Regions from separate parts of the Nocardia sp. NPDC050406 genome, predicted to be linked through region 2. Evidence: riboswitches for the same ligand, from Rfam matches in the RefSeq annotation. Region 2 holds a riboswitch; each other region holds the start of a gene.
What was found. Region 2 has a riboswitch for S-adenosylmethionine ahead of ACIBH2_RS24490 (bifunctional o-acetylhomoserine/o-acetylserine sulfhydrylase). Riboswitches for the same ligand answer to the same signal wherever they lie in the genome.
Positions count from the first base shown of each region.

Region 1: linked by a shared signal. The riboswitch ahead of ACIBH2_RS27640 (aminotransferase class V-fold PLP-dependent enzyme) and the one ahead of ACIBH2_RS24490 (bifunctional o-acetylhomoserine/o-acetylserine sulfhydrylase) in region 2 are both predicted to bind S-adenosylmethionine.
Region 3: linked by a shared signal. The riboswitch ahead of ACIBH2_RS31400 (rhodanese-like domain-containing protein) and the one ahead of ACIBH2_RS24490 (bifunctional o-acetylhomoserine/o-acetylserine sulfhydrylase) in region 2 are both predicted to bind S-adenosylmethionine.

Region 1 is NZ_JBITIM010000003.1:917,809-927,218, reverse strand. It holds gene ACIBH2_RS27680 (DinB family protein) at 1-406, shown strand, start outside; gene ACIBH2_RS27675 (DNA polymerase III subunit delta') at 461-1,675, shown strand; tRNA gene ACIBH2_RS27670 (tRNA-Thr) at 1,738-1,813, shown strand; gene ACIBH2_RS27665 (NAD(P)H-binding protein) at 1,902-2,750, opposite strand; gene ACIBH2_RS27660 (Lrp/AsnC family transcriptional regulator) at 2,883-3,935, shown strand; gene ACIBH2_RS27655 (SDR family oxidoreductase) at 3,895-4,683, opposite strand; gene ACIBH2_RS27650 (DUF2752 domain-containing protein) at 4,956-5,342, shown strand; gene ACIBH2_RS27645 (hypothetical protein) at 5,393-5,581, shown strand; gene ACIBH2_RS27640 (aminotransferase class V-fold PLP-dependent enzyme) at 5,632-6,945, opposite strand; SAM riboswitch class IV at 6,990-7,103, opposite strand; gene ACIBH2_RS27635 (heme oxygenase (biliverdin-producing)) at 7,287-7,940, shown strand; gene ACIBH2_RS27630 (LysE family translocator) at 8,018-8,659, shown strand; gene ACIBH2_RS27625 (flavin reductase family protein) at 8,664-9,125, opposite strand; gene ACIBH2_RS27620 (YbaK/EbsC family protein) at 9,262-9,410, opposite strand, start outside.
Region 2 is NZ_JBITIM010000003.1:187,921-197,330, reverse strand. It holds gene ACIBH2_RS24510 (Uma2 family endonuclease) at 72-683, opposite strand; gene ACIBH2_RS24505 (tRNA (cytidine(34)-2'-O)-methyltransferase) at 842-1,306, opposite strand; gene ACIBH2_RS24500 (DUF3017 domain-containing protein) at 1,468-1,785, shown strand; gene ACIBH2_RS24495 (homoserine O-acetyltransferase) at 1,988-3,127, opposite strand; gene ACIBH2_RS24490 (bifunctional o-acetylhomoserine/o-acetylserine sulfhydrylase) at 3,136-4,461, opposite strand; SAM riboswitch class IV at 4,555-4,665, opposite strand; gene ACIBH2_RS24485 (TetR/AcrR family transcriptional regulator) at 4,677-5,375, opposite strand; gene ACIBH2_RS24480 (MFS transporter) at 5,512-7,008, shown strand; gene ACIBH2_RS24475 (NADP-dependent isocitrate dehydrogenase) at 7,272-8,489, shown strand; gene ACIBH2_RS24470 (oxygenase MpaB family protein) at 8,771-9,410, opposite strand, start outside.
Region 3 is NZ_JBITIM010000004.1:586,665-596,074, forward strand. It holds gene ACIBH2_RS31390 (FAD-dependent oxidoreductase) at 1-1,038, opposite strand, end outside; gene ACIBH2_RS31395 (hypothetical protein) at 1,328-1,765, shown strand; SAM riboswitch class IV at 1,819-1,929, shown strand; gene ACIBH2_RS31400 (rhodanese-like domain-containing protein) at 1,946-2,362, shown strand; gene ACIBH2_RS31405 (O-succinylhomoserine sulfhydrylase) at 2,359-3,573, shown strand; gene ACIBH2_RS31410 (type 1 glutamine amidotransferase family protein) at 3,694-4,320, shown strand; gene ACIBH2_RS31415 (MarR family winged helix-turn-helix transcriptional regulator) at 4,317-4,778, shown strand; gene ACIBH2_RS31420 (HAD-IIA family hydrolase) at 4,796-5,572, opposite strand; gene ACIBH2_RS31425 (hypothetical protein) at 5,702-6,058, shown strand; gene fgd (glucose-6-phosphate dehydrogenase (coenzyme-F420)) at 6,192-7,202, shown strand; gene ACIBH2_RS31435 (ABC transporter ATP-binding protein/permease) at 7,210-9,111, opposite strand; partial or broken gene pta (phosphate acetyltransferase) at 9,249-9,410, shown strand, end outside.

The DNA of each region.
Region 1 (9,410 bases), 730 kb from region 2:
GCGTGAGCGCACTACGGTCAGCGAACTCACCCTGGGTGGGCTGCTACACCACATCGTCAGCACCGAACGGCACTGGACGACCGTCATCATCGAACGCGACGAGAACTCGGAATTCGATGTGTCCGGGATGGATTCGGCGTATCGGCTGGGCCCGGACGAGACCGTCGCGGGGCTGCTCGTCGAATGGGACGAGGTGGCGGCGCGCACCGAGAAGCTGATTCGCGAGGTGGACAGCTTCGACACCCCCATTCCGATTCCCACCGCGCCGTGGGCGCCGGAGCGGGAGTGGTGGTCGGTGCGGGTGATTCTGTTCAATATCTTCCGCGAGATCGCGCACCACAGTGGGCACACCGACATCATCCGGGAGTCGCTGGACGGGGCGAATACGACACATCAGCGCGTCTGACTTCTCTGGTGGACGTCGGCGAGGCTGTCGGCGGGTGCCGCTAGGGTGTACGACGTGGCGGGTGTCTTCGATCGGCTGGTAGGGCAGGATGCGGTCGAGTCCGACTTGACTGCGGCCGCGGTGGCCGCGCGGGGTGGGGCGGTGTCGTCGTCGGCCATGACGCATTCGTGGTTGTTCACCGGGCCGCCCGGTTCGGGTCGGTCGGTGGCGGCGCTGTGTTTCGCGGCGGCTTTGCAGTGCACCGATCCCGAGCGGCCCGGGTGCGGGAAGTGTCATGCCTGCACCACCACCATGGCCGGAACACACGGCGACGTGCGGCGCGTGGTGCCCGAGGGTTTGAGCATCGGCACCAAGGAGATGCGCGAGATCGTGCAGATCGCCTCGCGCCGTCCCAGCACCGGGCGGTGGCAGGTGGTCGTGGTCGAGGATGCCGACCGCCTCACCGAGGCCGCCGGAAACGTCCTGCTCAAGGTGGTCGAGGAGCCGCCGGAGCGGACCGTGTTCCTGTTGTGCGCGCCGTCGGTGGATCCCGAGGACATCTCCGTGACGCTGCGGTCGCGGTGTCGGCACGTGCATCTGGTGACGCCGTCGGTCGATGCCATCGCGAAGGTGCTGGTCGAGCGCGACGGCCTCGATGCCAAGACCGCCGCGTGGGCGGCCTCCATCAGCGGCGGCCATGTCGGGCGCGCCCGACGCCTGGCCACCGACGACGAGGCGCGGACCCGACGCAAGCGAGCCCTGGCCCTGGTCGCCGCCACCGCGCGCCCCGGCGCGGCCTACGCCGCCGCCGACGCCCTGGTGAAATCCGCCGATGAAGAGGCCAAAGAGGTCAGCGCCACCCGCGACGAGAAGGAACGCGACGAACTCGCGACGGCCATGGGCGCGGGCGGCACCGGCAAAGGCACCGCGGGCGCGACCCGAGGCTCGGCCGGAGCCCTCAAAGATCTCGAGCGTCGCCAGAAGTCCCGCGCCACCCGCACCGGCCGCGACGCCCTGGACCGCGCCCTCATCGACGTCGCCGGTCTCTACCGCGACGCCCTCGCCGTCGGCCTGCGCGCCGCCACCCCCGACTCCACCTCCGGCGTAGCCCTCACCCACCCCGACATGTCCGACCAAATCCGCGAACTCGCCTCGGACGTCCGCCCCGAGGGCCTACTCCGCTCCATCCAGGCCGTCCTCGAATGCCGCGAAGCCCTCGACACCAACGTGAAGCCCCGCTTCGCGGTAGCGGCCATGGTCGCCACCCTCATGGCCGCCCGCTCCGCGTGACCACTACCACGGGTTTTCGCAATCCGCCCCCGAGACGATAGACTCGCACCGCCGAAAGGCACGCCGCCTTAGCTCAGTCGGTAGAGCGCTTCACTCGTAATGAAAAGGTCGGGGGTTCGATTCCCCCAGGCGGCTCCAAAAACCACAGGTGAGCACCGTTTTCGGTGCTCACCTGTTGTCGTTTTCCGGCCCGTGTTCGGTCCGGGCATTCACTCGGATCGATCTGTCACCCGAAGTCGGCCAAGTGGCGGGTTGCCCACTGGCGGAAGGTGTTTGGGGCGGTGCCGGTCAGTTCCCGCACGGTGGGGTGGATGGCGGAGGTGAAGGATTCCGTGGCGGTGGCGCGTAGGGCCATGATGGCGTCGGCCATGCGGGGAGGGACGCCGTGGGACAGGAGGGTTCGGTGGGCGGTGGCGGGGTCGACTTCGACGAATCGCAGTGGTTTGGCCAGGGTGTCCGCGAGGGTGGCGGTCATGTCGGCGGGGGTCAGGGGTTCGGGGCCGCTGAGTAGGTAGGTCTGGGAGTGGTGGCCGGGGGTGGTGAGGACTGTGGCGGCTACGGCGGCTATGTCGTTTTCGTCGATCGCGGCGATGCGGCCGGAGGCGTAGGGGGCGTAGACGGTGTTCTGGTCGCGGATCGTGTTGGCCCAGTGCAGGGCGTTGGCCATGAAGCCGAGGGGAGCGAGGATGGTCCAGTCGAGGCCGCTGGCGCGTAGGGACTCCTCGCCGTGGCGGTGCCAGGTGGGGATGGGGTCGGTGGCGGTGGCGTCGGCGGTGCGGGCCGAGGAGAGTTTGACGACGTGGGTGACCTCGGCGCGGGTGGCCTCGTGGAGGAGATTGGCGTCGTGGACCGGGATTTGGGGGCCGGTGGACAGGAGGAAGACGCGGTCCACGCCCGCGAGGGCGGCGGCGATACTGGCGCGGTCGTTCAGGTCGCCAGCGACCACATCGACGGCGTCGGGGAGTGCGGCGGTGGCGGGGCGACGGGTCAGGGCGCGAACCGGTGCCCCTGCGGTGACGAGTTGGTCGACCAGGGCGCGGCCGACGGTGCCGGTGGCACCGGTTACGAGAATCATGGCGGTCCTTCGGTGAGTCGGTGGGACGCGGCGTCCCGGGACTCGACCACCATCCGGCTGCGATGACGGATACCTCCACCCGCACGGTGGGATTGGTGGAAAGTTTCCATCGGCGGCGGAATACTGAGAGAAATGACCGTCCTCGACGAGTTGGACCGGCGTCTCGTACACGCGCTGCGCATCGACGGACGCGCGCCGTTCAGCCGCATCGGCGAGGTGCTCGGCGTCTCGACGCAGACGGTCGCCCGTCGCTATCGACGACTGCGGGCCGACGCGGGATTGCGGGTCGTCGGCTTGGTGCACCACGAGCGCGACGAGCACACGCGCTGGCTGGTCCGGCTCGGCGCGACCACCGCGGCGGCGCGGACGCTCGCGGATTCGCTGGCCCGCCGACCGGATACCTCGTGGGTGAAGCTGCTGTCGGGCGGCACCGAAATTCTGCTCATCGTCCGCATGCCGGGCGACGCGGATGCGGCACAGTCGTTTCTGCTCCGCGAAATCCCCAGGGCCGCAAGCATTACGACGGTCTCGGCGCACTATGTGCTGCACACCTACCTGGGCGGTCCGACCGCGTGGCACGGGCAGGTCGCGGCGCTGGACGAGCGGCAGTGCCGTCGACTCACGCCACGACTCGACGGTCCGGTGTCCGGACGAGCCGTCTCCGATGCGGACGACGCCCTGCTGGCGGCATTGCAGGCCGATGGACGGGCGGGATTGGCCGACCTGGCCACCGCCACCGGGTGGTCACCGGCGACGGTGGCGCGTCGGCTGGCCGATCTGCGTGGGCGCGACGAAATCTTCTTCGACGTGCAGCTCGACGACGCGCTGCTGGGCGCGAATACCCAAGCGCTGCTGTGGATGTCGGTGGCACCGGCTCGGCTCGATGAGGTCGCCAGCGAATTGGCCGGGCACCCCGAGCTCGCCTTCGTCTTCGCCACTACCGGGCCGAACAACCTTGTGGCACAGGTGATGTGCTCGGATACCGGTGCGCTGCACCACTACCTGACCCGCCGCCTCGGCACCTTCGAGGCCATCCGAACACTCGAAGTCGCACCGGTATTGGCCACGATCAAGGCCGCGGGCCGCCTCAACCCGTCGTGCACCGGCCAGCGCAGCGCCCGCGCGATGAAGAAGGCGCTCGCGCCTACAGGTCCGGCAGGCCCAGGTCGAGGTTCGGGGCGGTGAGGCCGCCGTCCACCTCGAGGATCTTGCCGGTGACGTAGCCGCCCGCGGGGGAGCAGAGGTAGACGGCGGCGGCGGCGATTTCCCAGGGTTCGCCGATGCGCTGGAGTGGGGTGGCGTCCTCGATGCGCTTCTTGATATCCGGTTGCTGCGCAACGACATCCAGGGCGGAGGTGAGGACCGAGCCGACGGCGATGGCATTGACGCGAATGCGGGGGGAGAGGTCGGTGGCGGCCATGCGGGTCCAGTGGGCCAGGGCGGCCTTGGCGGTGCCGTAGGCGAGGTAGCCGCGGCCGGGGACGCGGCCCAGGGCGGAGGAGATGTTCACGACGGAGCCGCCGTCGTTCTCGAGCATGTGCGGGGTCGCGGCGACCGTGAGGGCGTGTGCGGTGGTGACGTTGAAATGGAACGCCTGGTCGAGGAATTTCGGGGTGGTGGTGAGGAAGGTGTTCGGCATGGTGCCGCCCACATTGTTGATCACGATGTCGAGGCGGCCCAGCTCGGCCGCCGCGGTGTCGGCGAACGCGGTCAGCGTATCGGTGTCGGAGAGATCGCCCGGGAAGACGACCGCGCGGCGGCCCAGGGCGCGGACCTTGCCCGCCACTTCTTCGAGCTGATCGGCGGTACGGGCGGCGATGGCGACATCCGCGCCCGCCTCGGCCAATGCCAGGGCGGTGGCGGCGCCGATGCCGCGGCCCGCTCCGGTCACCACGGCGACGCGGCCGTCCAGTCGGAAGCTGTCCAGGATCATGGGGCGTATCTCCTCGGTGCGGGCGGAGGCCTGGCGAACCCGCTGTCCCGCCGCGCCTGACGCGACCGGACCAGCCGAGCGGTCGACGGTCCGCTGTGTGATGGCGATCACGAAGCAGTTTTTAGAACACGTTCTCGTCTGTCAAGGGGAAGCCGTGCACCGGACACCGATCTGGCGGGCGTGGAAAGGCGCGACTACCGTTGATCCTCGTGGACGCCACGCTCGCGAATACGCCGAATCCCCCCGTTCGCCCCAGGTGGCGGGCCGTGGCGATGCCAGTGCTCACGGGGGCGGCGGTCGCCGGAGTGGTTGCGGCGCTGCACTTTCGCGATCCCCACCAGGAAGGCTCCTGGGGCCTGTGCCCCTTTCACGAGTTCACCGGCTGGTGGTGTCCCGGATGCGGCGGCCTGCGCGGCATCAACAATCTGACCGATGGGCGGGTGCTCGACGCCGTCCAGAGCAATCTGCTCCTGGTCCCGCTCATGGCGATCTTCGCGCTCTGGTGGGGCGATTGGCTGGTGCGCAGTTGGCGCGGTCAGCGCTCCCGACCCCTGCCGACCGGATTGTCGCGCATGTGGCTGTGGGGAGCGCTCGCCTTCCTGGTGGCGTACACGGTGCTGCGCAATTCACCGTGGGGGACCTGGCTCGCCCCGGTGTGATCATCGGCGTGCCGGGGGATGGGATCGGCGGATCGGGGCATGCTGTCGATATGGGTGATTCGCTGAAAGAACGAGTACGGGAGAAGTTACTGCGGCAGCTCAACGAGGACGGTGCGCAGGATCCGGATCAGGACGACATTCGACAGTTGTCGGTCTCCACCGATCTCGATCTGCTCAACACCGTCGCCGACGACGACCCGGTGGTCGAGGAGTTGGCCGAGCGCTATCTCGTGTTCTGAAACCCGCAAATGTCCGCCCCCGGTGACTCACCGGGGGCGGACGCGCGACCTCAGAGCACGCAGGGAGCCGCTCCGGCGGCATCCCCGCCGAACGGGCGGGTCTCCGGCACCGGATTCCAATGTCCTTCGGTGCGACCGTAATTCCACTTCGCGCCGTGCTCGACCAGGCTGGACACCGCATCGATGAGCCGGTCCACATCGGCGGCCGTGGTGCCCAGACCGATACTGGCGCGCAGCGCGCCGTCCACCCCGAGCTTGGCCAGCAGCGGATGCGCGCAGAAACGCCCGTCACGCACCCCGATGCCGTGTTCGGCGGAGAGATACGCCGCCACCTGCCCGGGTTCGAAGCCGTCGACGGTGAAGGCGACAATGCCGACGGCATCGGTGCTGTCGCGCCAGATGCGCAGGAACTTCACTCCCGGAACGGTTTTCAGGCCGTAGCGCAGGCGGTGGGCGAGGTAGAGCTCGTGCTCGGTGACGGTGGTCTCGTCGAGGGCGGCCAGGGCGTCGCAGGCGGCGGCCAGCGCGGCCGCGCCGAGCACATTCGGCGACCCGGCCTCGTGGCGCTGCGGCGCGGGAGCCCAGTCGGCCTCGGTCGCGGTGACCTGGCGGACCGCGCCGCCACCGGCGAGGTACGGTTCGGCCGCATCCAGCCAATCCCGGCGTCCCACAAGCACTCCCGCGCCGAACGGTGCGTAGAGCTTGTGCCCGGAGCAGGCGAGATAGTCGATTCCGGTGCCCTGCAGGTCGATTCGGCGATGCGGCGCCAGCTGCGCGGCATCGACCAGAATGCGGGTGCCGCACTGGTGCGCGATCCACGCCAGTCGCTCGATCGGCAGCAGCTCCCCGGTCACATTCGACGCGCCCGTAATGGCCAGCAGCGCAGCGGGTTTGGCGCACAGCTCGGCGACGATGCGCTGAATGGTCTCCTCGATGGTGTCGGCGGCGCGCACCACGCGGCGGCCGTTGCGGGTCCACGGCAGGAAGTTGGCGTGGTGCTCGGTGTCGAGTACCACGGTGTCGCCCGGTACGCAGGAGGCCAGCAGGTTCAGCGAATCGGTGGTGTTGCGGGTGAAGACCACGCACTGGTCGTCGGCGGCATTGAGGAAGCGCGCCACCGTCTTTCGCGAATTCTCGTAGCAGTCGGTGGAGACGCGCGAGGCGTAGCCCGCGCCGCGGTGCACGCTGGCGTAGTACGGCAGCAGCTCGGCCACCCGGTCGGTGACCTGGCGCAGGGCCGGGGCGCTGGCGGCGTAGTCGAAGTTGGCGTAGGTGGCGGTCCCGCCCTGCACCAGCGGCACCGCGAGATCACATCCGGAGACGGTGGCGAGGGCGGCGCAGCTCTGGTCGGCGAAAGCAGTCATGACGAAATCCCGTCGGTTCAGGGACTCGTGATCGGTGATCGAAGAGTCCGCGCTTGCCGCGTTCTTGTGAACGACGGCCCGGTCGTCACCCGGAGCACCCCACCGCGGAGGAGGGTTGCCGACCAGCTAGCCGGGGCTTGACGCTGGTACTCATGACCTGGTTGGAGAGGTTGGCAGACGCGGCCGGAACTTGTCAACCCTCTCCCGAGAATCATCCGAAAGTTGGATCGGGAGGACCGCAAAGTAGGAAGTAGCGGTTTGTAGGCGTCGGTAGCCTCGATGGTGAAGTTAGGGTAGCCATAGTGCGGTCTGCCCCTGGATCGACAACGAGGAGCACGACCATGCTGGACACCGCGACGCCGTTCTCGACCCTTGTTCGCACCGCCACCGAGCAGCAGCACAACGAGGCCGAGCACAGCTCGTTCATGCGCGACATGCTCGGCGGCACCCTCGGTATCCAGGCGTTCTACCGCTACACCGCCCAGTTGTGGTTCGTGTACGAGGCGCTCGAGCGGCACTCGGCCGAACTCGCCGCCGATCCGGTCGCCGGACCCTTCGTTCGCCCGGAACTTGCTCGCCTGGCCGCACTGGAAATCGACCTCGCCCATCTCGGCGGCGCGGGCTGGCGTGACGAGCTGCGTCCGCTGCCCTCCACACTCGCCTACGCCGCCCGCATCGCCGAATGCGCGCGCACCTGGCCCGCCGGATATGTCGTTCATCACTACACCCGCTACCTCGGCGACCTCTCGGGCGGGCAGGTCATTCGCGGTACCGCCGAGAAGCTGTGGGAGCTGCCCAAGAAGGGCGACGGCGTGCGGTTCTACGTCTTCGACCAGATCTCCAACCCGGCGGCCTTCAAGCGCGAGTACCGCGAGGCCCTCGATGCCCTGCCGATCTCCGGTGAGGAGACCGAGCGGGTACTCGACGAGGCGCGCCTGGCCTTCGCTATGAACACCGATATGTTCGGCGAGCTGGCCGCGGAGTTCCGCGCCTGAACCCAACAGCCGCTTGCTGAAAGTTCGCCATTGGTAAGTGGGTTGCCTCGGCGGACATTGTGCGCTGCCATTGACGGGTGAGCCTTCCGCTGCTGCTGAGCTTTATCGGGCTGTGTGTCCTGCTGTCGGTGACGCCCGGCCCGGATTCGTTTCTGGTGCTGCGGTTTTCGATGGCGGGGCGACGACCCGCGATCGCCGCGGCGGTCGGGTCGGCGCTGGGCGGAATCGTCTGGGCCGTGGTGGTGGCGGCGGGCGTCGCCGCGCTGCTGGAGCAGTCGGCCACCGCCTATCGCGCACTGAAGGTCGTCGGCGGAATCTACTTGGTGTACTTGGGAATTCGCACGCTCATCGCGCTGCGCCGGGAGCGCCGGGAACGGTCCGAGCACGAGGGTCTCGAACACGCGGGCGCGCGGGAGCGGGCGGCGTCGGCGCGGTCGGCCTTCGTCGCCGGATTGCTGTCGTGCGTGTTCAACCCGAAGGTCGGCCTGTTCTATCTCGCGGTGCTGCCGCAGTTCCTGACCGAGGTCACCTTCGCGAACACCCTCGCCCTCGGCGCGATCGAAAGTGCCATCGCCGCAATCGAAATGGTGCTGCTCGCGCTCGCCGCCGCGCGGGCGGCGGATCTGTTGCGCAGCCGCAAGGTACGCGACCGTCTGGAACAGGCCAGCGCCGGAATTCTCGCGGCGCTCGGCATCGGCACCGCGACCTCGGCGACCTGACCGGTCAGAGCGCTTCCGGGCGGTGGTAGCCGCCGTTGTAGTAGAGCAGCGGCGCGGCGGCGGGCAGCTCCTCGGCATCGTCGTGCACGCGGGTCACCAGGCCCACCACGAGGGTGTGATCGCCGAGTTCGATGAGTTTGTGGATGGTGGCGCGCACCCAGATCGGGGTGCCGTGCAGCACCGGCTCGCCGGTATCGAGGGTGGTCCACAGCGAGTGGTCGGCGAAGCGCTGGTCGGCGGCGCGGCTGAAGCGTTTGGCGATGTGCTGCTGGTGTTCGCCGAGGAAGTGCACCACCACCGACTCCGCGCGCAGCAGGGCCGCGATGCTGGAGGAGGTGTGCGCGATATTGAACGAGATGAGCGGCGGCTCGGCGGACAGCGAGGCGAACGAGGTGGCTGTGAAACCGACCGGACCGTTCTCGGAGGCCAGGGTCACCACGGTCACGCCCGCCGGATAGTGCCGCATGGCGGAGCGGAACTGATGCGCGGTGATGCCGCTCAGATCATCGGGGACCCGTAGCTCGGAGGGGAAATCGCTCACACCCCGAACCTACGTCCGAGGCGGCGCGGCTATTCCTGGTTGTGCTCAATCTGACTTGAATTCAGTCGACATCAATGGCCAGACCTGCGGTGATGCGGACCAACTCGCGGAAATTCGTTCGGAAGAGCGTGTTCGGATGCCCGCCCGCCGCCCACAGCTCGGGGTAGCTGGCGAGCGCGTTGTCGATGTAGGTGGGCAGATTGGTGGGGT
Region 2 (9,410 bases):
TCAGCCGACGGTGGCGGAGTTCATGGCCGAATGCCGTTCCCCGCATTGCCAAACCAAGATCACATCGCGAATTAGAACGCGAGTTCGTCCCACGGGATACGAATGGGGAACGGGAAGTCGAACTCGATGTCGTCGGCATCGTCGTGTGTCCATTCGTCGGCCAGTAGGTAGTTGGTCGGATGGAGTGGGCGAATCCCGTCCGGCAGGAGGCCGTGCTCCAGTTCCAGCGCGTAGGCGCGGACGGTCGCGATAGCACTGCGGGCCGGGTCGAGCAGAACTTCCCAGTACCAACGGATTCCAGCGGCCGCATAGCGCGCCCTCTTGGCTTCGATATCGGACCGTGTGTTGCCCGGCGAGAGCACCTCGCCGACCAACAGGACATCAGCGGAACGTACATCCTGGTAGGGGCCGTCGAGGCAGCGGTGGACAAGGAAGTCCGGCGTCACGAAGTCGGATTTTCCGGTAGGGCCGAAGAAGACATTGGTCTCGAGATTGACACGCCAGCATTCTTCGGGCTTGGCCGACGTGGACAAACGACCACAGCGCTCGATGGCGTTGGTCAAGCGGCGAGTGAAAGTCTGGTGCTCGGCGGGTCCGCGCCGCAGCCAGATCACCTTCCCCTCCCACAGTTCGATCTGCTCGGCAATCTCCTCGGGTAGACGCTCGAGCTCCTCCCAGGTCATGTATTCGGGGAGGTCGGGGCGTTCGACGTGCGGAATGGACACGTCATCAGGGTATTTCGCCATGTCCGCGGCCTCCCGGATTCACGAGAAGGGGACGGATTCGTCCGCAATGTCGTAGGTCGTCACTGCCAGTACACGCCGTGATCCCCGGTCTGTCACTACACCGCGCCGGGAAATCCCAGCTGTCGCCAGGCTTCGTAGACCGCGACCGCGGCGGCATTGGAGAGGTTCATGGAGCGGCGGCCCGGGAGCATGGGGATGCGGACCTGTGTGGTCACGCGCGGATCGGCCAGGACGTCGGCGGGCAAGCCAGTGGGTTCGGGACCGAAGAGCAGGGTGTCGGTCTCCCGATAGGAGATGGCCGTGCTGTGTGTGGTGGCCTGGGCCGTGAAGGCGAACACGCGCTCGGGGCGAATGGCTTCCCAAGCGGCGGCGAGGTTTTCGTGCACTGTGACGTGGGCGAGGTCGTGATAGTCCAACCCCGCCCGGCGTAGCTTGGGCTCGGATAGGTCGAAGCCGAGCGGTTCGATCAGGTGCAGATGGCATCCGGTTCCGGCGGCCAGGCGGATGGCGTTGCCGGTATTGGGCGGGATGCGCGGCTCGAAGAACACCAGATTGAACACCACGCCAGTCAATCAGACGGTTCGCTCAGCCCGTTCAGGCCCCGACGGCCTGTCCACAGACATGCGCGCCGAACCACGGTGAGGCGGCGGCCGTAGTCGGTCTGCTCGGCGGGCAGGTGCGGCTTCGGGCCGCGCTTCGGCGAGGCAATAGACTCGCCCGCGTGAGCCCAGCCCATGCCGCCCCCGAAAGCCGCAGCAGTCGAGTCGGCGGCTTCGTCCGCGACAACCTGCCGCTCCTGCTGGTGGCGGCGGTGCTCGTGGTGGCGGTGGTCTTCCTGGTGTGGGACCGCTGGCGCCGCGGAGCGGTGTTCATCGGCGGCGCGGCCCTACTGGCCGCCGCCTTCCGCCTCCTGCTCCCCACCGAGCGCGTCGGCCTGCTCGCGGTGCGCGGCAAAACCTTCGACGTCTCCTGGCTGACCGTGCTCGGCACCGCGATCATCGTCCTGGCCGCCACCGTCAACACCCTCGGCGTCAGCTGACGTCGCTCGGCCGACGCATCGGCAGACGTCGCGCCCTCGTCACCCGCGCTGCCGCTGTCCGGGAACCCGCCGCGTTCGGCGGTCACGGCCGTGCACACGGGCCGCGAGGTGCGGCTCGGCTGGTGGCCGTTGCCCACCGAGCGTGTCGGCCTACTCCCATGCGCAGCAGGGCTTTCGGCGCGTCGTACTGCGCTCGATGTGCCTAGCCCCGGGCGGCGCGGGCCAAATCCATCGTTTCGATGAGCAGTTTGCCGACTGCTTCGGTTTCGGTGAGGAAGCCGTCGTGGCCGTCTCGGGAGCGGACGATCTCCAGGCCTTTACAGCCGGGGAGGAGGTCGGCCAGTTCCTGTTGGGTCCGTAGCGGGTACAGGCGGTCGGAGTCGACGCCGCCGATGACGCAGGGGACCGTGTTGCGCGACAGGGCCGCTTGGATGCCGCCTCGGCCGCGGCCTACGTCGTGGCGGTTCATGGCCTCGCTGAGCAGGACGTAGGTGGCGGGGTCGAAGCGGGAGACCAGTTTGGCGGCCTGGTATTCGAGGTAGGACTGGACCGCGTAACGGCCGCCGTCCCAAGGGTTTTCGTCGCCCTGGGCGTGGTTTTCGAAGCGGTGGTCCAGCTCGAATTCGGTGCGGTAGGTCAGGTGCGCGATGCGGCGGGCGATGCCCATGCCGGTCATCGGCGCGCGGCCGGTGCCGTGGTAGTCACCGCCCTGCCAGTCCGGATCGGCCTGGATGGCGGCGATCTGGGTGGTCTGGGTGCCGATCTGGTCGGCGGTGGCGCGCGCGCCGACCGCCAGCACCAGGGCGGAGCCGACACGGTCGGGGTGGCCGAGCATCCACTCCAGCACCCGCATACCGCCCATGGAACCGCCGACCACCGAGGCCAGCCGGTCGACCCCGAGCAGGTCGAACAGCTTCACCTCCGCGGTCACCTGATCGCGAATGGTGATCTCGGGAAACCGTGCGCCCCAAGGCTTTCCATCCGGCGCGATACTCGACGGGCCGGTCGAACCCTTGCAGCCGCCGAGCACATTGGTGGCGATGACACACCATTCGCGGGTGTCGACCGGACCGCCGGGCCCGACGATGCCCTCCCACCAGCCGGGCGGCGAATCCTCGGCGCCCGAGCGCACCACATGCGAGTCACCGGTCAGGGCGTGCTCGACCAGAACGATGTTGTCGAGGTTCGCCGACAGTTCGCCCCACCGCTGCACGGCGAGCGTCACATCGGGAATCACCGCCCCGTTCTCGAGCTCGACGTCCCCGATGGCAATGCTGCCGAGCGTCCCGTCGGACGGCGGAAGCAGCGCTTCCACCGTCTCGCGAGAAGTGCTCGATTCGATGTTCACGGTCAACTTGCCGCCGCCGTCAGTCCGGCCGCGAGATCGGCCAGGATGTCGTCGATACCCTCGATACCCACGGCCAACCGCACCAGACCCGGGGTGACGCCGGAGGCCGACTGCTCCTCGGGCGTCAACTGCGAGTGCGTGGTGGAGGCCGGATGGATCACGAGCGAACGCACATCCCCGATGTTAGCGACATGGCTGTGCAGCTCCAGCGCGTCCACGAACTTCTTGCCCGCATCGACCCCGCCCGCCAGTTCGAACGACACGATCGCGCTCACACCCTTCGGCGCCAGCTGTTTGCCACGCTCGAACCACGGCGAGGACGGCAGCCCGGCGTAGGACACCGACTCCACATTCGGCTGCCGGGTCAGGAACTCCGCCACCGCCTGCGCATTGGCCACGTGCCGCTCCATCCGCAGACTCAACGTCTCGATGCCCTGCGCGATGAGGAAGGCATTGAACGGCGAGACCGCCGCACCCAGATCACGCAGCAACTGCACCCGCGCCTTGAGCGCGAAGGCGGGCGCGCCCAGTTCGGCGAACACCACCCCGTGATAACTGGGATCGGGTGTGATGAAGCCGGGGAACCGCGGCGCACCGGACTCGTCGCGCACGGTCCAGTCGAACGTGCCGCCGTCCACGATCACACCGGCCACCGCGGAGCCATGTCCGCCAAGGTATTTCGTGGCCGAGTGCACCACGATGTCGGCGCCGTGGCGCAGCGGCTGAATCAGATACGGCGTGGCTGCGGTGTTGTCCACGATCAACGGCACACCCGCCGCGTGCGCGATTTCGGCGATGCCGGGAATGTCGAGCACCGAGCTGCTCGGGTTCGCGACGGTCTCGCCGTAGAAGGCCTTGGTATTGGGCCGCACCGCCGCCCGCCACTGCGCCAGATCGTCCGGATCCTCGACGAAGCTCACCTCGATACCCAGCTTGGGCAGCGAGTAGTGGAAGAGGTTGTAGGTGCCGCCGTAGAGATGCGGGCTGGCCACGATGTGATCCCCGGCCGAGGCCAGATTGAGGATCGCGTAGGTCTCCGCCGCCTGCCCGGAGGCCAGCAGCAGCGCCGCCACCCCGCCCTCCAGCGCGGCGATGCGCTGCTCCACCACATCCTGGGTGGGGTTCATGATGCGCGTGTAGATATTGCCCGGCTCGGCGAGTCCGAACAGCGCGGCGGCGTGCTCGGTATCACGGAAGGCGTACGAGGTGGTCTGGTAGATCGGCAGCGCGCGGGCCCCGGTGGCCGCGTCGGGAGTCTGTCCGGCATGAACCTGCTTGGTCTCGAAAGACCAGTCGGCCGGGTTTGTGGGCGCGGTCGAGTCACTCATGTCCTGCTCCAAAAAAGGTCGCCGAATGGCGGGAAGTCTGACGTTATTCGAAAGCGAACAGGCTTCGACAACAACACATTTCGGTGACCTCCTACGGTGCGCTTGCGCTCGGCCTTCGAGCGCCTGGTCCTCACCCGGAGCACCCCACCGCAGCTGGAGGGTTGCCGATCAGCGAGCCGGGGCTTGGCGCTGATGCTCTTGACCTGAGACGGATTCTAACGGCCGGACACGGCGGCTTCGGACGTGGGGCCGGACACAGTCGGGACGGCACAGACCCGAACGAACTCGTGATACGCGCCGACCACGGCATCTGCCATCCCCCGAGCGGAGTCCACGCAGTCGGCGTTGACGGCCTCGCATTCGGTTCCGGCCCGCATGATGGCGTGCCAGGTGCCCAGCAGCAGCCGCACCGGCAGGCTGTCCGCGCCGACGCCCATGCGCTCGGCCAGGACATCGGCCATGTGCTGGGTCTTGGTCTCGGCCGCGTCGAGGCTGCGGGCCCGCACCGCCGTGCTGGAGCGAATGAGGTTCTGCATCTGCTGGAACCAGCGGAACGGCACCGGTTCGTCGCTGTCGATGACGCGGTCCACGAGCGCGACGAAGCCGTCCAGCATGGCCTTCATCTGGTTGTCGGTGGGCGGCTGGGCGCGCAGGTAGTCGGCCATGGCCTCGCCCCAGTCCGAGATGGGGGCGAGGACGATGTCCTCCTTGTTCGTGAAGTACCGGTTCACGGTGCGCGGTGAGACGTCGGCCGCATCGGCGATCTGCTCGACGGTGGTGGCCTCGAAACCCTGGGTGTCGCAGAGCTCCAGCGCCACATCGATGATGCGGTCGCGGGTCTGGCGCTTCTTGCGCTCGCGCAGCCCCGGCCTGCGGCGTTCCAGGAGATCGGCATGCGATGACGACTCGGACATGGGCTCATTCTATCGATATTCGGCCAGATTGTGACGGCAACCGCCATCTGTCTGACTGCGACATTTTTCCCTTGACGACATTTGTCGGTGGGTGGCACTATGGTCGAGGTTGTTCGCCAGTGCCCGAGGAGACGACATGCCCACCGCGACAGCGATTCGAAATCCCGACGAAATATCAACGCCCACAAGCGCTTCCAAACGCTGGCTGGCGCTGGGCGTCCTCGCCCTGGCGCAGCTGATGGTGGTGCTCGATGCCACCATCGTCACGATCTCGCTGCCATTCGCGCAGCAGGATCTGCACATCAGCGAGGCCAGCAAACAGTGGATGCTGACCGCCTACACGCTGATCTTCGGCGGACTGCTGCTGCTCGGCGGCCGCCTCGCCGACTATCTCGGCCGCCGCCGCATCTTCCTGATCGGACTGGTCGGCTTCGCGGCGGCCTCGGCGCTGGCCGGGCTCGCCCAGAATGCCGGGCAGCTCTTCGCCGGGCGCGGCCTGCAGGGCGCGTTCGCGGCGCTGCTGGCTCCCGCGGCGCTGTCGCTGGTGTCGATCACCTTCACCGAGGTCACCGAGCGCGCCAAGGCGTTCGGCGTGTTCGCGGGCGTCTCGGCGGGCGGTGCGGCCATCGGCCTGATCGCGGGCGGCGCGCTCACCGAATACGCCGATTGGCGCTGGTGCCTGCTGGTGAACACGCCGATCGCGCTGCTGGCCCTGGTCGGCGCGTACGCCTTCGTCATCAAGGATGTGCCCGCCCCGCGCACCGGCGGCTACGACCTGCCGGGCGCGCTGACCGGAACCGCCGGTCTGATCGCGGTGGTCTACGGCTTCAGCGTGGCGGCCGAGGACGGGTGGGGCGCGTCCAGCACGCTGGCGCTGCTGATCGCCGGTGTGGCGCTGCTGATCGCCTTCGTGGTCATCGAGAACCGGTCGGCGAATCCGCTACTGCCGCTGCGCATTCCGGGTGAGATCAATCGGGGTGGCTCGTATCTGGTGGCGCTGCTGGTGCCCATCGCCATGTTCGCCATGTTCCTGAATCTGAGCTTCTACCTCCAGGTCACGCTGGGTTACTCGGCGCTGAAGGCGGGCGTGGCGTTCCTGCCCTTCCCCATCGGCATCGTCATCTCCGCGGGCGTCGCCAGCGCGCTGCTGCCGAAGATCGGTCCGCGCCCGGTGATGATCGCCGGAGCGGTGCTGGGTGTGGTGGGCCTGCTGTACCTCGCGCAGCTCGAGTTCGGCGACAGCTATGCCGCCAGCGTGCTGCCCGCCATGTCGCTCATCGCGCTCGGTATGGGCGGGTTGTTCGTGGCCATGCAGACCACCGCGCTGCATCAGGTGGACGAGGCGGATTCCGGTGTGGCGAGCGCACTGCTGAACGCGGCCCAGCAGGTCGGCGGATCCATCGGCACCGCGCTGCTGACCACCATTTCGGTGCAGGCCGCCGAGCGGTACGTGGCCGATAATCCGGCGGTGGACAATCTGCTGGCGCGGGCCGCGATCCACAGTTACGACGTGGCCTTCTACATCGGGGCCGGTTTCTTCCTGATCTCCATTCCGATCGTCGCCTTCATGATTCGCGACAAGCCGGAAAATCTCCTCGAAGGTTCCGAGCACGGCGTGCACGTGGGAGTCTGAATCGAGAGTGCTGCGAATCACTTGATTGCTACCGGTGAGTAGCCCCCACGGCGTACCGCACAGTGGGGGCTACCCGCACGGTGAGATCAATGCCAGCAGTACGCTCGTATTGCTAAGTGCCGCGGATTCGTGGACTTGGCACCACAAGTCTCGTGGACAGCACGAGGCGTATACGTTGTCAGTGAACAGCTGGGATCCGCTCACAAGCGTGCTCACCGGCCGTGCAATGGGAGCACACCTTCCTTAGGAGGACACGAAGATCCATGTCCAAGATCAAGGTTGAAGGGACCGTCGTCGAACTCGACGGCGACGAGATGACCCGGATTATCTGGCAGTTCATCAAGGACAAACTGATCAACCCGTATCTCGATGTGAACCTCGAGTACTACGACCTCGGTATCGAATACCGGGACAAGACCGACGATCAGGTCACCATCGATGCCGCCAACGCCATCAAGAAGCACGGCGTGGGCGTCAAGTGCGCGACGATCACCCCCGACGAGGCCCGGGTCAAGGAATTCGGCCTCAAGAAGATGTGGCGCTCGCCCAACGGCACCATCCGCAACATTCTGGGTGGCACCATCTTCCGCGCGCCGATCATCATCTCCAATGTTCCGCGTCTGGTTCCCGGCTGGACCAAGCCGATCATCATCGGCCGTCACGCCTTCGGCGACCAGTACCGCGCCACCGATTTCAAGGTGCACCAGGCGGGCACCGTCACCCTGACCTTCACGCCGGAGGACGGCTCCGAGCCGATCCAGCACGAGGTCGTGCGCATGCCGGAGGACGGCGGCGTGGTGATGGGCATGTACAACTTCCAGGAGTCGATCCGCGACTTCGCTCGGGCCTCGCTGAACTACGGCCTGCAGCAGAACTACCCGGTCTACATGTCGACCAAGAACACGATCCTGAAGGCCTACGACGGCATGTTCAAGGACACGTTCCAGGAGATCTACGAGACCGAGTTCAAGGACGAGTTCGACGCGGCCGGGCTCACCTACGAGCACCGCCTCATCGACGATATGGTCGCCTCCGCGCTCAAGTGGGAGGGCGGCTACGTCTGGGCCTGCAAGAACTACGACGGCGATGTGCAGTCCGACACCGTCGCGCAGGGCTTCGGCTCGCTGGGTCTGATGACCTCGGTGCTGCTCACCCCGGACGGCAAGACCTGTGAGGCCGAGGCGGCGCACGGCACCGTCACCCGCCACTACCGCCAGCACCAGCAGGGCAAGCCCACCTCCACCAACCCGATCGCCTCGATCTTCGCGTGGACCCGTGGCCTGGCTCATCGCGGCAAGCTGGACAACACCCCCGAGGTCATCGGCTTCGCCCAGACCCTCGAGGATGTCGTCATCAAGACCGTCGAGGACGGCCAGATGACCAAGGACCTCGCGCTGCTGGTCGGCGGGGACCAGGGCTACCTGACCACCGAGGAGTTCCTCGGCGTGCTGGACGCCAACCTGGCGCGCGAACTGCGTTGAGATAACCCAACTCTCGGGACTCTCAGGGGTTTCGCCCCTGAAACCCCAAGGGGGACGACCCTGTTCGTCGATATTGGTTCAGGGTGGGCGTTCATGACGCCCGATCGCCTCGGCGGCCGCGCGACGGCGCGGGTCGGGGCGAGCGCTGCGGCACGTGAACAGCGCGCAGCGGCGAACGATGGCGGCCGGGACCACCGTCCCGGCCACAACCATCGGCCGCCGCACACATTCCGGGCACCTGCCCTCGCCACAGTGGTGGTGGAGCGGGTGCCCGAACTGTTTCAGCGTGGGGGTTGGCTCAGGTCGCGGTTCATGGTGGGGAGTTCGATGCTGATCGGCAGCCGCAGTTCGGCGAGGTAGATCAGGGCCGCCTGGCGGAGGAATTCGTCGAAGAGCCAGTAGGCGTCGGCGGTCGGCGGGACGACGGTGAGTATGCCCTCGCGGACGGCGATGAACGGTCCCCAGCTCACGCGCAGCAGCGGATCCCACACCGGCTCCCGGGCGATGCCCAATCCGTCGGCGATCTGGTCGCCGAGCAGGAACCGCGTGAACGCGCCCAGCACCGGTTTGGTGAGCAGCGCCAGATCGAGTTGCGTGCCCAGCCGCAGCAACCGATCGGCCAGCTTCGCGCCCTCGGGCGTGGGTGCCAGGATCGGGTCGAGTACCTGTGCCGCTTGGGAATTGGCGTCGGCCCAGGTGTTGGGGATGTACTCGTCGCGAATTCCGAGCATGTGCGCGGCCACCTGCCAGGAGTGCAGGAAGGCATCGGATTCGGCGGGCGGGATCGGCACTCGCCACGCGGTCAGATGGCGCATGACGGTGGTGGGCAGGCTGTGCCAGGTGACCATCATGTCGTTCTGACTGATGGGAATCTCCTCCTCGGCGCTGTGCGCCCAATGCGGCGACTGCGGCAGCAGATGC
Region 3 (9,410 bases), on a different contig from region 2:
CACGGTGCCCGCCTGGTCGTCGAAGGGCAGCGACGGAATGTTCTGCGACAGGTAGCCGACCGCGCGGTACACGGCCTGGATGTCCCAGTCCTTGAACTCGCCGGTGCCCTTGCAGTTACCGGTGCCGTCGAGCTGGGTGCGCTCGGTGCGCAGGCCCACGACCTTGCCGTTCTCGTCGCCGACGATCTCGGCCGGGGATTCGAAGAAGTGCAGGAACAGCTTGTGCGGGCGGTTGCCCACATCGCGAATGGCCCACTGCTCCAAGGTGTTGCAGATCATGTCGACCTGCTTGGAGTGCCGCCGCGCGGCCTCGGAGCCCTCGTCGTAGTCGATGTCCTCGGGATCGACGATGACCTCGATGGTCGGCGAGTGGTCGAGCTCGCGTAGCTCCAGCGGGGTGAACTTGGCCTGCGCGGGACCGCGGCGGCCGAAGACGTGCACCTCGACGGCCTTGTTGGCCTTGAGGCCCTCGTAGACGTTCGGCGGGATCTCGGTCGGCAGCAGCTCGTCACCGGTCTTGGCGAGTACGCGGGCGACGTCGAGGGCGACATTGCCGACACCGAGGACGGCGACCTTCTCGGCGTCCAGCGGCCAGGTGCGCGGCACGTCGGGGTGCCCGTCGTACCAGGACACGAAGTCGGCCGCGCCGTAGGAGCCGTCCAGGCCGATGCCCGGAATCTCCAGCGCCCGGTCGGCATTCGCGCCGGTGGAGAAGATGGTGGCGTCGTAGAACCGTTGCAGGTCCTCGAGGGTGATGTCGGTGCCGTAGTCGATATTGCCGAGCAGTCGCACCTGCGGCTTGTCGAGCACCTTGTGCAGGGCGGTGATGATGCCCTTGATGCGCGGGTGGTCGGGCGCCACGCCGTAGCGGATGAGGCCGAAGGGCGCGGGCATGCGCTCGTAGAGATCGATGCTCACCCCGTCGAATCCGGTGGGGGCATCGGATTTCATCAACGCGTCGGCCGCGTAGATACCGGCCGGTCCGGCACCCACGATCGCAATGCGGAGCGGGCGGGTCGCTGCACTCTGTTCGGTCATCTTTTACGCGCACCCTTGTGAGTCGAAAACAAAATCTTGCGGTGAGTCTCAGCTGTCATTCTTAGCCTAGGCTAAGTTGACACGCCATCGGGCCCTCTGTGAACCCCTCGACGCTGCAGCGTTGCCGCGCCGTACTCGTATTCCCCCCGCGCGGGCGGAGAATTCAGACGATTCTATCGGTGAGGCGGAGCGCACCCGTTCGCGGTGTTGTGAACTGGGCGGATGCTCACCGCCTCGACTACCCGGTGTCGAGCCCGATACACCCCCGTCGACCAGGCATGATCTAGCCATGAGCGATGACGACGAGAAGGCTGTCCCGATCGATCAGGGCGAGACGCGGTCCCTGCTGCCGTTCCTGCTGGCGGCGGGCATCATCGCGCTGGTCGTGCTCGGCATCGTGATCGCGGCGGTGGTCTCCCCGGCTGAGAAGAATGTCACAGATTCCGATCGCCTGGCGGTGGCCGCCCGCAACTTCATCGGCGCGCAGACCGCCGCCGATCCGCTGAACACCCGGATCGTGTGCGCCGGATTCGACGATGCCCGCTCGCCCCTCAGGACCGAACACGACGACACGCCACCGACATTGGAGTTCGTCGGCCTCGCGGACCCTCGGGTGGACGGGGACCGCGGCGCGGCGGCCGTGACGGTGCGGATCGACGGTAAGGAAACGACCTCCACCTGGAATTTCACCAAGGCCGACAGCGGCTGGGTGGTCTGCGACAGCTGACCGGGGGATCCAGGTTTGACAGGTCGGCCATGCGTTGGGCAATCTCAGATCCAGGTCATGAGTACCAGCGTCAAGCCCCGGCTGGCTGGTCGGCAACCCTCCTCCGCGGTGGGGTGCTCCGGGTGACGACCTGGCCACGCGCCACGGCGCGGCAAGTGCGGATTCACAGGAGGAAGACAAGTGAGCTACGCGGGTGACATCACGCCGAAGCAGGCGTGGGACCTATTGCGGGACAATCCGAACGCGGTGCTGGTGGATGTGCGCACCGAGGCCGAATGGCGGTTCGTCGGGGTGCCCGACACCAGTCCCATCGGACGGCCCACCGCGCTCATCGAATGGGTGGATGTCACCGGCGCGCGCAATATCCGGTTCGAGGACCAGCTCAAGCAGGCGCTCGCCGACCGGGACGAGGACGCGCCCGTGATCTTCATCTGTCGCTCCGGCCAGCGCTCCATCGGCGCGGCCACGACGGCGACCGCGCTGGGCGTCACCCCGTCGTTCAATGTGGTCGAGGGTTTCGAAGGCGCGCTCGACGCGCAGGGACACCGCGGCGGCTCCGGCTGGCGCGCCGAGGGGCTTCCGTGGAGGCAGTCGTGATCACCGGAGGCTCGTTCGACAAGCCCCTTCCCGAGGGCGTCGGCCCCGCCACCATCGGTGTGCGAGGTGGCTTGCGGCGCAGTGGTTTCGATGAGACCTCCGAGGCGCTGTTCCTGAACTCGGGCTTCGTCTACGCCAGCGCCGAGGCCGCCGAGGCGTCGTTCACCGGCGATATCGAGCACTACGTCTACTCGCGCTACGGCAATCCCACCGTCTCCATGTTCGAGGAGCGGTTGCGCCTGATGGACGGCGGCGAAGCGTGTTTCGCCACCGCGAGCGGTATGTCGGCGGTCTTCACCGCGCTCGGCGCGCTGCTCGGCGCGGGTGACCGCCTGGTCGCCGCCCGCAGCCTGTTCGGCTCGTGTTTCGTTGTGGCCAACGAGATTCTGCCGCGCTGGGGCGTGGAGACGGTCTTCGTCGACGGCGAGGATCTCGACCAGTGGGAGCAGGCGCTGTCGGTGCCCACTCAGGCCGTGTTCTTCGAAACCCCGTCCAACCCCATGCAATCGCTGGTCGACGTGCGCCGCGTCACCGAACTGGCGCACGCCGCTGGCGCGAAGGTGGTGCTGGACAACGTCTTCGCCACCCCGCTGCTGCAACGCGGCTTCGACCTCGGCGCGGATGTGCTCGTCTACTCCGGCACCAAGCACATCGACGGCCAGGGGCGTGTCCTCGGCGGAGCCATTCTGGGCGAGCGCGACTACATCGACGGTCCGGTGAAAAACCTGATGCGCCATACGGGTCCGGCCCTGAGCCCGTTCAACGCCTGGACCCTCCTCAAGGGCCTGGAGACCATGCCCCTGCGCGTGCGCCAGTCCAACGACTCGGCCCAGCGGGTAGCGGAGTTCCTGGCCCAGCACCCCGCGGTCGCCTGGACGAAATACCCCTTCCTCCAGTCACATTCGCAGTACGACCTCGCCAAGAGCCAGATGTCTGGCGGCGGCACGGTAGTCACCTTCGAACTCAAGGCCAACGCCGACGAAGGCAAGAAGCGCGCCTTCGAGGTCCTCAACCGCCTCCGCATCATCGACATCTCCAACAACCTCGGCGACGCCAAAACCCTCATCACCCACCCCGCCACCACCACCCACCGCGCCATGGGCCCGGAAGGCCGTGCCGCCGTGGGCATCACCGACGGCGTCGTCCGCATCTCCGTCGGCCTCGAGGACATCGAAGACCTCCTCGGCGACCTGGACCACGCCCTGAGCTGACGTTCCACACGAGAGCCCCGGCAACCGCCGCCCTAGGCCGGTTGACCGGGGCTTTCGCATATCTCCAGGTCCGAGATATTGACAGCATCCTGTCAAATATGACAGCATACTGTCATGACGATGAAGACAGTTCACCTGGCCGTGTACGACACCTTCGCCGATTGGGAGGCGGGGCATGCCACCGCTCACATCAATCGCGCGATGTGGCAGCGGGAGCCCGGCAGCTGGCAGGTGCGCACGGTGGGGGCGACGGCCGAGGCGGTCACCTCGGCGGGCGGCATGCGCGTGGTGCCGGATGTCGTGCTCGCGGAGCTGTCGCCGCAGGAGAGCGCCATGCTGATTCTCCCCGGCGCGGACACGTGGGAAACCGGTGCGCTGGAAGCCTTCTCGGCCACGGCGCGGGAGTTCCTCGCGGCGGGCGTGCCGGTCGCGGCCATCTGCGGGGCCACCTTCGGTCTGGCGAGCGCGGGACTGCTCGACGATCGGGCGCACACCAGCAATGCGGCGGAATACCTTGCCTACAGCGGATATTCGGGTGCCGAGCACTTCGTGTACGAGCCCGCCGTCACCGACGGCGACCTCATCACCGCCACCGGCACCAAGCCGGTGGAGTTCGCCCGGGCGATCTTCGCCCGCCTCGGCCTGTACGAACCGCACATCCTCGACGCCTGGTACCGGCTCTACGGCGAGAACGACCCGGCCGGATTCTTCGCGCTGGCGGAGTACGAGGAGAATCGCGCGGCGTGAACGACGAACAGGAGCTGTTCAGCACGGCGGCGATCACCTCGTTCAAACTCAACGGCCAATTCCTCGCCATCGCCGAGGAATTGGCCCGGCCCGCCGGAATCACCGCGGCCTGGTGGCAGGTGCTGGGCGCGGTGCTGCGCGAACCACTGCCGGTCGCCGGGATCGCGCGCGCGATGGGCATCACCCGGCAGAGCGTGCAGCGCATCGCGGATCTGTTGGTGGACAAGGGGCTTGCCCAGTATCAACCGAATCCGGCGCACAAGCGGGCCAAGCTGGTCGCCATCACCGAGGCCGGTCACGAGGCGGTGCGGCGCATCGACCCGCAGCACGCCGAGATGGCGGCGCGACTGAACGCCCAACTCGGACAACGGCGTTTCGCCGAGATCGTCGAGGCGCTGACCACCCTGTCGACCGCCCTCGACGCGCTCGAATCCGATCGATCCACCGTCGCACGGTAGCCGCCGAGGCCGACGACTCAGCGTTCGCCGACCTCGTCCGCCTCGAACGGATTCCTGGTGTGCCCCACGAGCTCCGCGACCGAATCCAGAATCAGCGTGGGCCGGAACGGGAAGTCGTCGGCCGTCCCGCGCCCGGAGATACCGGTCGTCACGAGAATGGTCCGCATCCCCGCCTCGAGCCCGGAGATCACATCGGTGTCCATGCGGTCGCCGATCATGACCGTCGACTGCGAATGCGCGCCGATGCGCCGCAGCGCCGAGCGCATCATGAGCGGGTTCGGCTTGCCGACGTAGTAGGGGTCCTTACCGGTGGCCCGGGTGATCAGGGCGGCGACCGAACCGGTCGCGGGCAGCAGGCCCTCACGCGACGGCCCGGTGGCATCCGGGTTGGTCGCGATGAACCGCGCCCCGCCCAGAATCAGCCGAATCGCCGTGGTGATGGCCTCGAACGAATAGGTCCGCGTCTCGCCGAGCACCACGTAATCGGGGTCGCTGTCGGTGAGCACGTACCCGATCTCGTGCAGCGCGGTGGTGAGCCCGGATTCGCCCACCACGTAGGCGGTGCCATTGGGCCGCTGGTCGTTGAGGAAGGTCGCCGTGGCCAGCGCCGAGGTCCAGATCGACTCCACCGGGATGTCGAGCCCGGTGTGCCGCAGCCGCGCCTGCAAGTCGCGGGCGGTGTAGATCGAATTGTTGGTGAGCACCAGGAACGGAATGTCGTTGGTGCGCAGTTCCGCGAGGAATTTGTCGGCTCCCGGCACGAGATGGTTCTCGTGCACGAGCACGCCGTCCATATCGGTCAGGTAGGACAGGATCGGCTCATCGTTGGTGGTCACGAGCCAATTGTCCGCTATCGCGCCCGAATCGGGGGAGCAGCGCCTGCGACGGCGGGAATTCGCCGCGCGGCCACGTAGGCTGGAGGCGTGGCCCGGTTGCTTGTCGTACTCCTGATTCTGGGCATGGTCGCGCTGGTCGTGTGGTGGATTTCGCGCGAATGGTCCGGCAATGTCGAGCGCGTCGCCGAGGCCAAGGCGGAGGTGAACCGCTACCTGGATCGCATGAGCGGCGAACTGGTGCGCCTGGACCCCGACAACGACGCCGCCGTGCACGCCCTGGCCGAGGCGGCCGACCGCCTGAACATCGCCCGCACCCAATTGGCGTCGGCCACCACCTTCGGCCAGGTGCGCATCGCCCGCGAGACCGCGCGCGGCGGCCTGTACTTCATTCGCAAGGCCCGCGAGGCCATGGGCCTCGACCCCGGCCCGCCGCTGCCGCGCTGAACCGGTGACGGCGACCCCCGCCGCCGCTGACTATGGTGCGAAGTAGGCCGTTCGCACGACGCAGCACAGCGCCGAGGACGACTCGCGGGCCGGACCCGCACACAATGCGATACAGGCGACAGGAGTGGCGCAGGTGACAGACCTCAAACTCGGATACAAGGCGTCGGCGGAACAGTTCGGTCCGCGGGAACTGGTGGAGATCGCCGTCCTCGCCGAACAGCACGGTATGGACAGCGCCACGGTGAGCGACCACTTCCAGCCCTGGCGGCACAATGGCGGCCACGCGCCGTTCTCGCTGGCGTGGATGGCCGCGGTCGGCGAGCGCACCGAGCGCATTCAACTCGGCACCTCGGTGCTGACCCCGACCTTCCGCTACAATCCGGCGGTCATCGCCCAGGCCTTCGCCACCATGGGCTGCCTCTACCCCGAGCGCGTCATGCTCGGCGTGGGCACCGGTGAGGCGCTCAACGAGATCGCCACCGGCTACAAGGGCGAATGGCCGGAGTTCAAGGAGCGTTTCGCGCGGCTGCGCGAGGCCGTCGACCTCATGCGCGCGCTGTGGACCGGCGATCGCGTGGACTTCGAGGGCCAGTACTACAACACCGTCGGGGCCTCCATCTACGACGTGCCCAAGGGCGGCGTCCCCATCTACATCGCCGCGGGCGGCCCGCTGGTGGCCCGCTACGCCGGTCGGGCCGGTGACGGTTTCATCTGCACCTCGGGCAAGGGCATGGAGCTCTACACCGACAAGCTCATGCCCGCCGTCGCCGAGGGCGCGGCCAAGGTCGGCCGCACCGTCGACGATATCGACCGCATGATCGAGATCAAGCTGTCCTACGACACCGATCCCGAACTGGCGCTGGAGAATACGCGCTTCTGGGCGCCGCTCTCGCTCACTCCCGAGCAGAAGCACAGCATCACCGATCCGATCGAGATGGAGGCCGCCGCCGACGCGCTGCCCATCGAGCAGATCGCCAAGCGCTGGATCGTGGCCAGCGATCCGGATCAGGCGGTGGAGCAGATCAAGCAGTACACCGACGCGGGCTTGAACCACTTGGTGTTCCACGCGCCGGGCCACGACCAGAAGCGGTTCCTGGAGCTGTTCGAGCGCGATCTCGCGCCGAGGTTGCGGGCGCTGGCCTGAGGCGCGGTCAGACCGTCACGGATTCGACGGGCGTGAGCGTCCACGCGCCCCCGCCCGCGAGTTCGAGCCGCTGAGTGTGATGCCGATCCACCGTGCTGCGATGCGCGACGCTGACCAGCACGGTGTTCGGCGCTTCGGTCCGCACCAGGTGGTAGAGGGTGTACTCGAGCCCCTCGTCCACGGCCGAGGTGGCCTCGTCGAGGAATGCCAATTTGGGCTGTAGCAACAGGATTCGCGCGAAGGCGACGCGCTGCTGTTCGCCGGGGGAGAGCGTCGAGGTCCAATCGGTCTCCTCGTCGAGCCGCTCGCCGAGATGTCCGAGATTGACCTTCAGCAAGGTCTCCCGCACCGCCGCGTCGGTCACGATATCGGCGGCCGCCGGATAGGTGATGGCACTGCGCAGATCCCCCAGCGGCAGGTACGGCCGTTGCGACAGGAACAGCGCGTCATTGCCGAGCGGACGTCGCACGCGCCCTTCGGTATACAGCCACAGCTCCCCGATACTGCGCAGCAGCGTCGTCTTCCCGACGCCGGACGGTCCCTTCACCACCAGCGCGTCACCGGGTTTCAGCCGCAGTCGCAGATCCGAGATCAGTTCGGTCCCATCGGGTTTGCTCACCCGTACGTCCTCCAACTCCAGGCCCTCGACGATCTGCTCGGTGTCGATCACCGGCAGCCGTCGCGCCTTGTGGTCGGCCTCGCGCATACCGTCGAGGCGAATGAGGGTGGCGCGGTAGTAGGTGAAGGCGTCGTAGGAGGACTGCGGCATGGACAGCGCGCCCTGCACCTGGCCGAACGCGCTGGCGGCCTGTTGCAGATCGCCGAGTGTGGTGGTGCCCGCGAAGACTCGCGGTCCCAGAATCAGCAGTGTGAAGATATTCGCCGAGTACTGCGTGACCAGATTCCAGCCGTAGAACCGCAGCAGGCGGTACACCCGCGCCCACATGTTCTCGATGACCGCGCCGAACCGGGCGTCGAGCTCTGCGCGCTCCTCCCGCTCACCGTTGTAGAAGGCGATGTTCTCGGCGTTCTCGCGCACCCGCACCAGGGCGAAGCGGTAGTCGGCGGTGCGGCGCTGGAACCAGAAGTTCAGTTTGATCAAGGGATTCGCGATCCAGAACGCGACCACGGTGGCGAAGGCGATCCAGGCGAAGGCCGCGAATACCAGCGCCCTCGGCACGGTGACGCCGAAGAGTTCGACCGGCCCGGACAGCCGCCACAGAATCGGCGTGAAGGAGACCAGCGTGAGCCCACTGCCGATGACGCCGTTGCCGCTGATCGAATACGGCCCGACGTGGCCGCCGAAGGCCAGCGCGTAGGAGCCGTTCACGAAATCCTGAACATCCTGCTGGATGCGCTGATCGGCATTGTCGATGGACTTGTCGATGAATCGGCTGCGGTAGTAGGCCTTTCCGGCGATCCAGTCGTCGAGGTAGCGCGCGTTGAGCCACTCCCACCAGTGGATCTGGACGGCCTGCTGCAACCAGTACGCCACCACGCCCATGATCACGATGAGGGTGGTAAGCACGCCGAACACCGCCAGGCTCTGCCAGAACAGCTCGCGCGCGTGCCCGGATTCGGGGCCGGGCTCGCCGTTCACCAGCGCCTGCACGCCCAGTTGCAGCGAGGTGTACACGTCGTTGTAGAAGTAGGTGACCAGCACCGTCATCCGCACGCTGTACACCGCCAGCAACAGCACCACCGCGAACAGGCCCCAGGCACGCCAGCTCTGCGGCCCGCTGAAGTACTCGCCGCTGATGCGCCAGAACATCCGTCCCCACTCGGTGCACCGCACGATGGCGGCCGCGCCGAGCAGGAAGACGACGCCCGCGACGACGAAGGCCTTCGCGATCCAGAACAGGCTCTTTATCGTCTCGTGTCCCCAGTCGAGACCGGAAGCGCCGATCATGCGCGGAGCCTATCGGCAAGGGGTCGGCAACCGGCGGCGTGAAACGCGGGCCGCCCACCGACCCGCAACCGTGATTTCCGGAATACTGCCGCGCTCCGCCGCACATACCGATGGGTCGGCTCATTAAGCTCATGATCATGGCCGCCTCCGCACCGTCAGCCGTGTACATCGCAGCCCCCGAGGGCGATACCGGTAAGTCGACCATCGCCCTCGGCGTTCTCCAGATGCTGGCCGCCACGACGCCGAGGGTGGGGGTGTTCCGGCCGATCACCCGGTCCGCCACCGAGCGGGACTACATT